Regions from separate parts of the Streptomyces sp. NPDC093600 genome, predicted to be linked through region 1. Evidence: riboswitches for the same ligand, from Rfam matches in the RefSeq annotation. Region 1 holds a riboswitch; the other holds the start of a gene.
What was found. A riboswitch is a leader RNA that binds a small molecule or an ion and turns the genes downstream of it on or off. The one in region 1 is predicted to bind cyclic di-AMP.
Positions count from the first base shown of each region.

Region 2: it holds a riboswitch for cyclic di-AMP, as region 1 does, so the genes downstream of both, ACIRB4_RS18420 (M23 family metallopeptidase) here and ACIRB4_RS21440 (transglycosylase family protein) in region 1, are expected to answer to the same signal.

Region 1 is NZ_JBIWIU010000008.1:284,181-287,838, forward strand. Features, by position in the region: gene ACIRB4_RS21430 (cytochrome P450) at 1-815, shown strand, start outside; gene ACIRB4_RS21435 (transglycosylase family protein) at 930-1,934, shown strand; cyclic di-AMP (ydaO/yuaA leader) riboswitch at 2,149-2,368, shown strand; gene ACIRB4_RS21440 (transglycosylase family protein) at 2,372-3,067, shown strand; gene eno (phosphopyruvate hydratase) at 3,409-3,658, shown strand, end outside.
Region 2 is NZ_JBIWIU010000007.1:21,053-24,710, reverse strand. Features, by position in the region: gene ACIRB4_RS18430 (MFS transporter) at 1-836, shown strand, start outside; gene ACIRB4_RS18425 (PP2C family protein-serine/threonine phosphatase) at 1,019-2,179, shown strand; cyclic di-AMP (ydaO/yuaA leader) riboswitch at 2,391-2,537, shown strand; gene ACIRB4_RS18420 (M23 family metallopeptidase) at 2,549-3,658, shown strand, end outside.

The sequences.
Region 1 (3,658 bases):
ACGAGTTCGCCTTCCCGCTGCCCATCTACGCGATCTGCGACCTGCTCGGCGTTCCGCGCGAGGACCAGGACGACTTCCGTGACTGGGCCGGGATGATGATCCGGCACGGCGGAGGGCCGCGCGGCGGGGTCGCGCGGTCGGTCAAGAAGATGCGCGGGTACCTCGCGGAGCTGATCCACCGCAAGCGGCTCGATCCCGGGGACGACCTGATCTCGGGGCTCATCAAGGCCTCCGACCACGGGGAGCACCTCACCGAGAACGAGGCCGCGGCGATGGCCTTCATCCTGCTCTTCGCCGGCTTCGAGACCACGGTCAATCTGGTGGGGAACGGGGTGTACGCCCTGCTCCGGAACCCCGGCCAGCGGGAGCGGCTCCAGGCGTCGCTCGCGGCGGGGGAGCGGGGGCTCCTGGAGACGGGGGTCGAGGAGCTGTTGCGCTACGACGGACCGGTCGAGCTGGCCACCTGGCGGTACGCCATGGAGCCGCTGACCATCGGCGGGCAGGAGATCCCGGCGGGCGACCCGGTCCTGGTCGTACTCGCAGCCGCCGACCGCGACCCGGCGCGGTTCGACCGGCCGGACACCCTCGACCTGTCCCGGCGCGACAACCAGCACCTCGGGTACGGGCACGGCATCCACTACTGCATCGGCGCCCCCCTCGCCCGGCTGGAGGGACAGATCGCCCTCGCCACCCTCCTGACGCGGCTGCCGGACCTGCGACTTGCCGTGGATCCTGCCGATCTGCGGTGGCGCGGAGGGCTCATCATGCGCGGATTGCGCACGCTTCCGATGGAGTTCGAACCCCTTGTCCGCTGACGGACCGTCAAGACTGTGACTTTTACGTGATCTCCGCTGCATCGACTTGTGACTGACGTTCGAATGCCGCTACGTTCACCGTCAATCTCAGCCGTCACGCGAAAGGCATTCCGCATGCGCTCCGGGAACGGACGTCACCGCAGACCCCGCCAGGCCCCCGCCATCGTCGTCGCCGCAGGCGTGACCGGATCGGCCCTCGCGCTGCCGCTGCTCGGTGCGGGCTCCGCCTCCGCCGCCGACGCCGCCACCTGGGACCGGGTGGCCGAGTGCGAGTCGGGCGGCCTGTGGAGCGCCAACTTCGGCAACGGGCTCTACGGCGGGCTCCAGTTCACCCAGGAGACCTGGGAGCGGCACGGCGGCCTCGCGTACGCCTCCAGCGCCGACCTGGCCAGCCGTGCGCAGCAGATCGTGGTGGCCGAGAAGGCGTTCGCCGCCGGCGGCACGGAGTGGGACACCTGCGCCCCGATCGCCGGCCTGACGAACGACGGCACCGCCCCCGAGGTCGACCCCGGGCCGGCCCTCGTGCCGGAGGAGCCCACGGGCCCGGTCGAGGAGTCGAACCGCACCACGGGCCTTCCGATCGCCCCGACGGCCACCGAGGCTGCCCCGACGGCTCCCGAGGTCCTCCCGACCGCCCCGACGGCCCCCGGGACCGTCCCGGCCACTCCCGCCGCCCCCACCGCGCCCGCGACGCCGGACGCCTCGACGGGCGCCGTCACGCCGTCCCCCACCGCCCCCGGGGCATCGGTCACGCCGTCCGCGCCGGCCGCCCCCGGCACCGGCAAGCACCGTGGCGACGCCGCTCCCGAAGAGACGGGCATTGCGGACAGCAGCGGAGAAACCGGTCGCCACGCCTCGCCGTCCGCGGGGACTGACGGAGTGACAGGTGAGGTGACCGCCGGTACGGGTGCGGAGAATACGGACACTCAGGGCACTGCGGACGAATACACCGTCAAGCCCGGAGACAATCTCGCCGAGATCGCTCAGGAGAACGAGCTCCCCGGCGGCTGGACCGCCCTCTATGACGCCAACCGCCGGACGGTGGGCGGCGATCCGGATCTCATCCTCCCTGGTCAGAGCCTCGACCTGACGCCCGAAACCGCCCCTGCGCAGGGCTAGTTCGGCAGCTTATGTCCGGTTCTGGCCAAGTGAGACATGGGTCTCTTTGTCGCGACCGGCGTGTTCCGTCCGCAAACTTTGCTTCCGTCACCTCTCACCTGCGCAAACGCTGTTCGGTACAGGGCAAGTAAGGGCGATTTCTCCCCTATAGACGTCTTTGAACTTCGCGGGGGTCTGTGTCTACGGTCGTGACCGCTCGCCACCGCGGGCCCCGTCGACCGAAACGCCGAATCCTGCCGTCGGTTGATGGGAACAGTCGTCGCGCAAGCGCCGTAGGCAGGAGCGGGGGACCCAAGGTAAGCGCCGGTTCCCGGCCGTCGAGACAGACGGACGGAAGGCCGGCTTGGGGTGGAGCCGCGTGCTGGTCACGCGGCCGGACAACTCACTTGGTCCGAACCCGACAGCTCACCTCGCAGGCGTCGGTGAGGAGAAATCGCATGCTGCTTTCCGGTAAGGGCAAGCACCGCCGTGCTTCCAAGGCCACCCGCGCCGTCGCACTCGTCGGCGTCGCCGGTGTCGCCGTCGCCGCCCCGCTGATGACCGCCGGGTCCGCCTCGGCCGCCACCGCCTCCGAGTGGGACGCCGTCGCCCAGTGCGAGTCCGGCGGCAACTGGTCCATCAACACGGGCAACGGCTACTACGGCGGCCTGCAGTTCTCGGCCTCCACCTGGGCCGCCTACGGCGGTACCGCGTACGCCTCCACCGCCGACAAGGCCTCCAAGTCGCAGCAGATAGCGGTCGCCGAGAAGGTCCTGGCCGGCCAGGGCAAGGGTGCCTGGCCGAGCTGCGGCGTGGGCCTCTCCAGCGCCGCGTACAACGGCGGCTCCGCCGAGCAGGCCGCCCCCGCGCAGCAGGAGCGTCAGGCCGAGCAGCCGACGACCCGCAGCGAGTCGCGCACCGCGCCGAAGGCCGCGCCCAAGAAGGCCGAGTCGAAGAAGACCGTCACCACCCCGACCGGCAAGAAGGTCGCGAAGGGTGACGGCGAGTACAAGGTCGTGACCGGCGACACGCTGAGCAAGATCGCCGCCGCGCACGACGTCAAGGGCGGCTGGGCGAAGCTCTTCGAGCTCAACAAGGACATCGTCGACGACGCCGACCTGATCTACCCGGGCCAGCAGCTCCACCTGAAGTGAGTCAGGCGGCCCGCGTGAGTCCGGCGGCTCACACGGGTCCCGGGGGGCGTCTCGCCCCCACGACCCTCCCGCGGTGACCACCCCGGTCCGGCGCGCCCTTCCCCCGTGCGCGCCGGACCGGGGTTCCGCGCGTTCGAGCCCCGCCCGCCAAGGCTCCCGCCTCGTTACCGTCCAGTAGTTCTGAGGTCGTTCGTCCATAGATGCATGCCCTTGGGTCCTTTTTCGTCCCAGCGGGCGGGCGCCCGGCTGGCTGGAGGCCGGGAGCCGGTTAGGCTCTTGTCGCAAGGCCAAAGAGACCCTGCACCGCATGCGTCACATCTAGCTTCACATCCCAGAAGGAGATGCTCGTGCCGTCCATCGACGTCGTCGTAGCCCGGGAAATCCTGGACTCCCGAGGCAACCCCACGGTCGAGGTCGAGGTCGGCCTCGACGACGGCAGCACCGGCCGTGCTGCTGTTCCGTCCGGTGCCTCCACCGGTGCGTTCGAGGCCCTCGAGCTCCGCGACGGTGACCCGAACCGCTACCAGGGCAAGGGTGTCGAGAAGGCCGTCCTCGCCGTCATCGAGCAGATCGGCCCGGAGCTCGTCGGCT
Region 2 (3,658 bases), on a different contig from region 1:
TGTTCAACCCGGCCGTACGGGCCTATCTGGCGGCCGAGGCGGGGGAGCGGCGCGTGGAGGCGTTCGCCCTGTTCAACACGTACTACCAGGCCGGGATCCTGCTCGGGCCGCTGGTGGGGGTGGCGCTGACCGGCGTCTCCTTCCGGCTGACGTGCGTGGTGGCGGCGGTGCTGTTCGCCGCGCTGACGGTGGTGCAGCTGCGCCATCTGCCGGTACGCGTACGGGAGGCGGCGGCCGAGCCGGTCGCCGGGGAGGGCGGCCAGTTCCGTACGGTGCTCGCCAACCGGACCTTCTGGCTCTTCTCGCTCGCGATGACGGGCTCGTACGTCCTGTCCTTCCAGGTCTATCTCGCGCTGCCGCTGGCCGCGGACAGTACGGGGGTCACGACCGCGCTGTTCGTCGTCTCGGCGCTCGTCGCCCTGGCGGGCCAGTTGCGGATCACCGCCTGGTGCAAGCGCCGGCTGACGCGCGAGCGGTGCCTGGTCCTCGGGCTCGGACTGATGGGCGCGGCCTTCCTGCTGCCGGTGGCGGCGCGCGGGGTGGTGGGGCTACTGCTGTGCGCGGCGGTCCTGGCGCTCGCGAACGCGATCCTCTACCCGTACGAGATGGACACGGTCGTCGCCCTGTCGGGCGGGCGGTGGGTGGCGACGCACTACGGCCTCTACAACACCGTCTGCGGGGTCGGCATCACGCTCGGGAACCTGGGGACCGGGGCGCTGCTCGACCTGACGGGCCGGTCGGCCACGCCCTGGCTGGTGTTGTGCGGGGTCGGTCTCGTCTGCGCGGTGGCGGTGGGGGCGCTGGCCCAGGGAGGACGGCTCGCGGCGACGGCCTGACTACGGGGGGCCGCGCCCGGGCCCCGCGGGCTCGTGCTTCCGTGCCCGCGGGCACGGGCAGGGAGGCACGGGCCCGTACCCCGGTCGGCGGAGCGGGGGTCGCCGCCCGGCGCGGCTCCCGCCACGCTGGGAAGGGCGCGGTACCGTCCGTCGCCGTGTACGGACCGGGCAGGAGAGCACAGGTGGGGCAGCAAGCGGTGGGGAGCGGGTCCTCCCCCCGGCCGCGCCCGCGCGGGGAGCGCGCGCGCCGGTTCATCCGCGCCCTGCCCCCGCTGATCATCGCGGGAGGGGCCGTCTTCGACCTGTCCACCCCGCCCGCCTTCACCGCCGCCCCGATGTTCTCGGCCGCCCCGCTCATCGCGGCCCCGTTCTTCTCGATGCTGACGACCCTGCTCACCGGGATCGCCGCCGTCCTCGTCAGCGTCGGGCTGCACGTCTACAACGACACCCTCACCGACGTCCCGGCGCTCACCGAGACCCTGACCGTCATCACGGTCTCCGCCCTCGCCCTGCTGATCAACCGCGTCGTGCGGCGCAGCGGTGAGCGGCTGGCGTCGGCCCGGGTGATCGCGGAGACGGCGCAGAAGGCGGTGCTGCCGACGCCCGCCGAGCGGATCGGCGGGCTGCAGGTCGCCGCTCGCTACGAGGCCGCGCAGGCGGACGCGTTCATCGGCGGTGATCTGTTCGCGGTCCAGGACACGCCCTACGGGGTACGGCTCGTGGTCGGCGACGTACGGGGCAAGGGGCTCGACGCGGTCGAGGCCGTCGCCGTCGTCATCGGCGCCTTCCGCGAGGCGGCCGAGCAGGAGTCGACGCTGGAGGGCGTCGCCCAGCGGCTGGAGCGGGCGCTGGCCCGCGAGGGCACCCGGCGGACCGGTCTGGACGCCGCCGAGGGGTTCACCACCGCCGTACTGGCCGAGATCCCGCGCGGCAGCGGTCTCGTACGGGTGGTGAACCGCGGGCACCCCGAGCCGCTGCTGCTCCACGCGGACGGGAAGCTGACCCTGCTGGCGCCGAGCGAGCCGGCGCTGCCGCTCGGTCTGGGCGAGCTGGCCGCGTGGCCGGACCGGGCCGACGAGGCGCCGTACCCGCCGGGCGCCACGCTGCTGCTGTACACCGACGGGCTCTCCGAGGCGCGTGACGCCACAGGAGCCTTCTACGATCCCGCCGAGCGGCTCGCCGGGCGGATCTTCCCGGGGCCGGAGGCGCTCCTGGACGCGCTCGTCGACGATGTGCGGCGCTACACCGGGGGCGGGACGACGGACGACATGGCGCTGCTGGCCGTGAGCCGCCCGACGCGGGGGCAGCCGGAGCGGCGGCGGACGATGCCCGTGGTGCCGTGACCATCCGTAGTCACAAGGTGCCACTCCGATAACAATTGACACACCGTCAGGTTCGCGTCGTTCGCCGGGCGTTTACTGAAGCAGGGTCAAGTCGGGCCATTCTCCCGCAATCTCGCTAATGATCAACCGGAACGGCTTGGAATCAGGACCCTCTGTCTATTAACGTTCGATAACGCAGCGCGGTCGTCCCAGCCGTCGCAAGAGACGGCACCGTGCGCACGCGCCGAATCCTGAAAAGGAACCGGGGAACCACCAATTGGGGTGAATCGGGCAGCCTCGCATCCGTGCGAGATGCCCGTAGGAGACCTTCCTGCTCCGAACCCGTCAGCTAACCCGGTAGGCGAGAAGGAAGGAAAGGAGCGCGCCTTCGTGGCGTCCAACACCCCTGCCCCCGAAGCCCCCTTCGACGCGTTCGGTGCCTCGGGTGCCCCCGGGGCGGACCCCGGGACAGGCGCGTGGGAGGAGTGGAATCCCACCGAGGACTCGCTCCGTCAGCAGGCGCGATCCGGCGCCGGCGGCCGTCATCGCGTCGTCAAGCAGCGCTCCAACTTCGCCCGTTCCTCCACCGTCCTGGGCGTCGGTGTCATCGCCGCCGTCGGCGCGGGCGGCCTGGCCACCGCGCAGGAGAAGCCCGCCGTCTCCATATCCCTTCCCGACCTCGGCCTCCCGGACGCCTCCGCGCTGCCCGGCGTCGGCCAGCTGATCGCCGACGCGAACGACGGGGACGGCGCGAACGGCGGGACCGACGGTGGGGACGGCTCGGGCTCCGGTACGAACAACCCCCTGCCGCTCACCGCCACCCTCGCCCTGGACGCCGAGGGCAGCGGGGGCACGGACGCCTCGGCCACCGCGTCCACCGCCGACGCCGGCGAGGCGCTGCGCGCCCGCATCCTCCAGCAGGCCGAGCAGCAGCAGGTGTCCGCCGACGCCGCCGAGAAGGCCGCGGCGGAGAAGGCGGCAGCCGAGAAGGCCGCCGAAGAGGCCGCCGCCAAGGCGAGCGCCGCCGAGAAGGCGGCCGCCGAGGCGAAGAAGAAGGCCGAGGAGGAGGCCGCGGCGAAGGCCGAGGCCGAGCGCCTGGCCAAGCTCGCCGCCAGTTACGCCCTGCCGACCTCCTCGTACACCATCACCTCCACCTTCGGTGAGTCCGGCTCGATGTGGTCCTCCGGCTACCACACCGGCCTCGACCTCGCGGCCCCCACCGGCACTCCGGTCAAGGCCGTCCACGGCGGCACCATCAAGTCCGCCGGCTGGTCGGGCTCGTACGGCTACCGGATCGTCCTGGAACTGGCGGACGGTACGGAGGTCTGGTACTGCCACCTGTCGTCCATGACGGTCGGCGCGGGGCAGTCCGTGGGCACCGGCGAGACCATCGGCCGCGTGGGCGCGACCGGCAACGTCACCGGCCCCCACCTCCACCTGGAGGTCCACACCGCGGGCGGCTCCGGCGTGGACCCGTCGGCCTGGCTGCGCGGCAAGGGC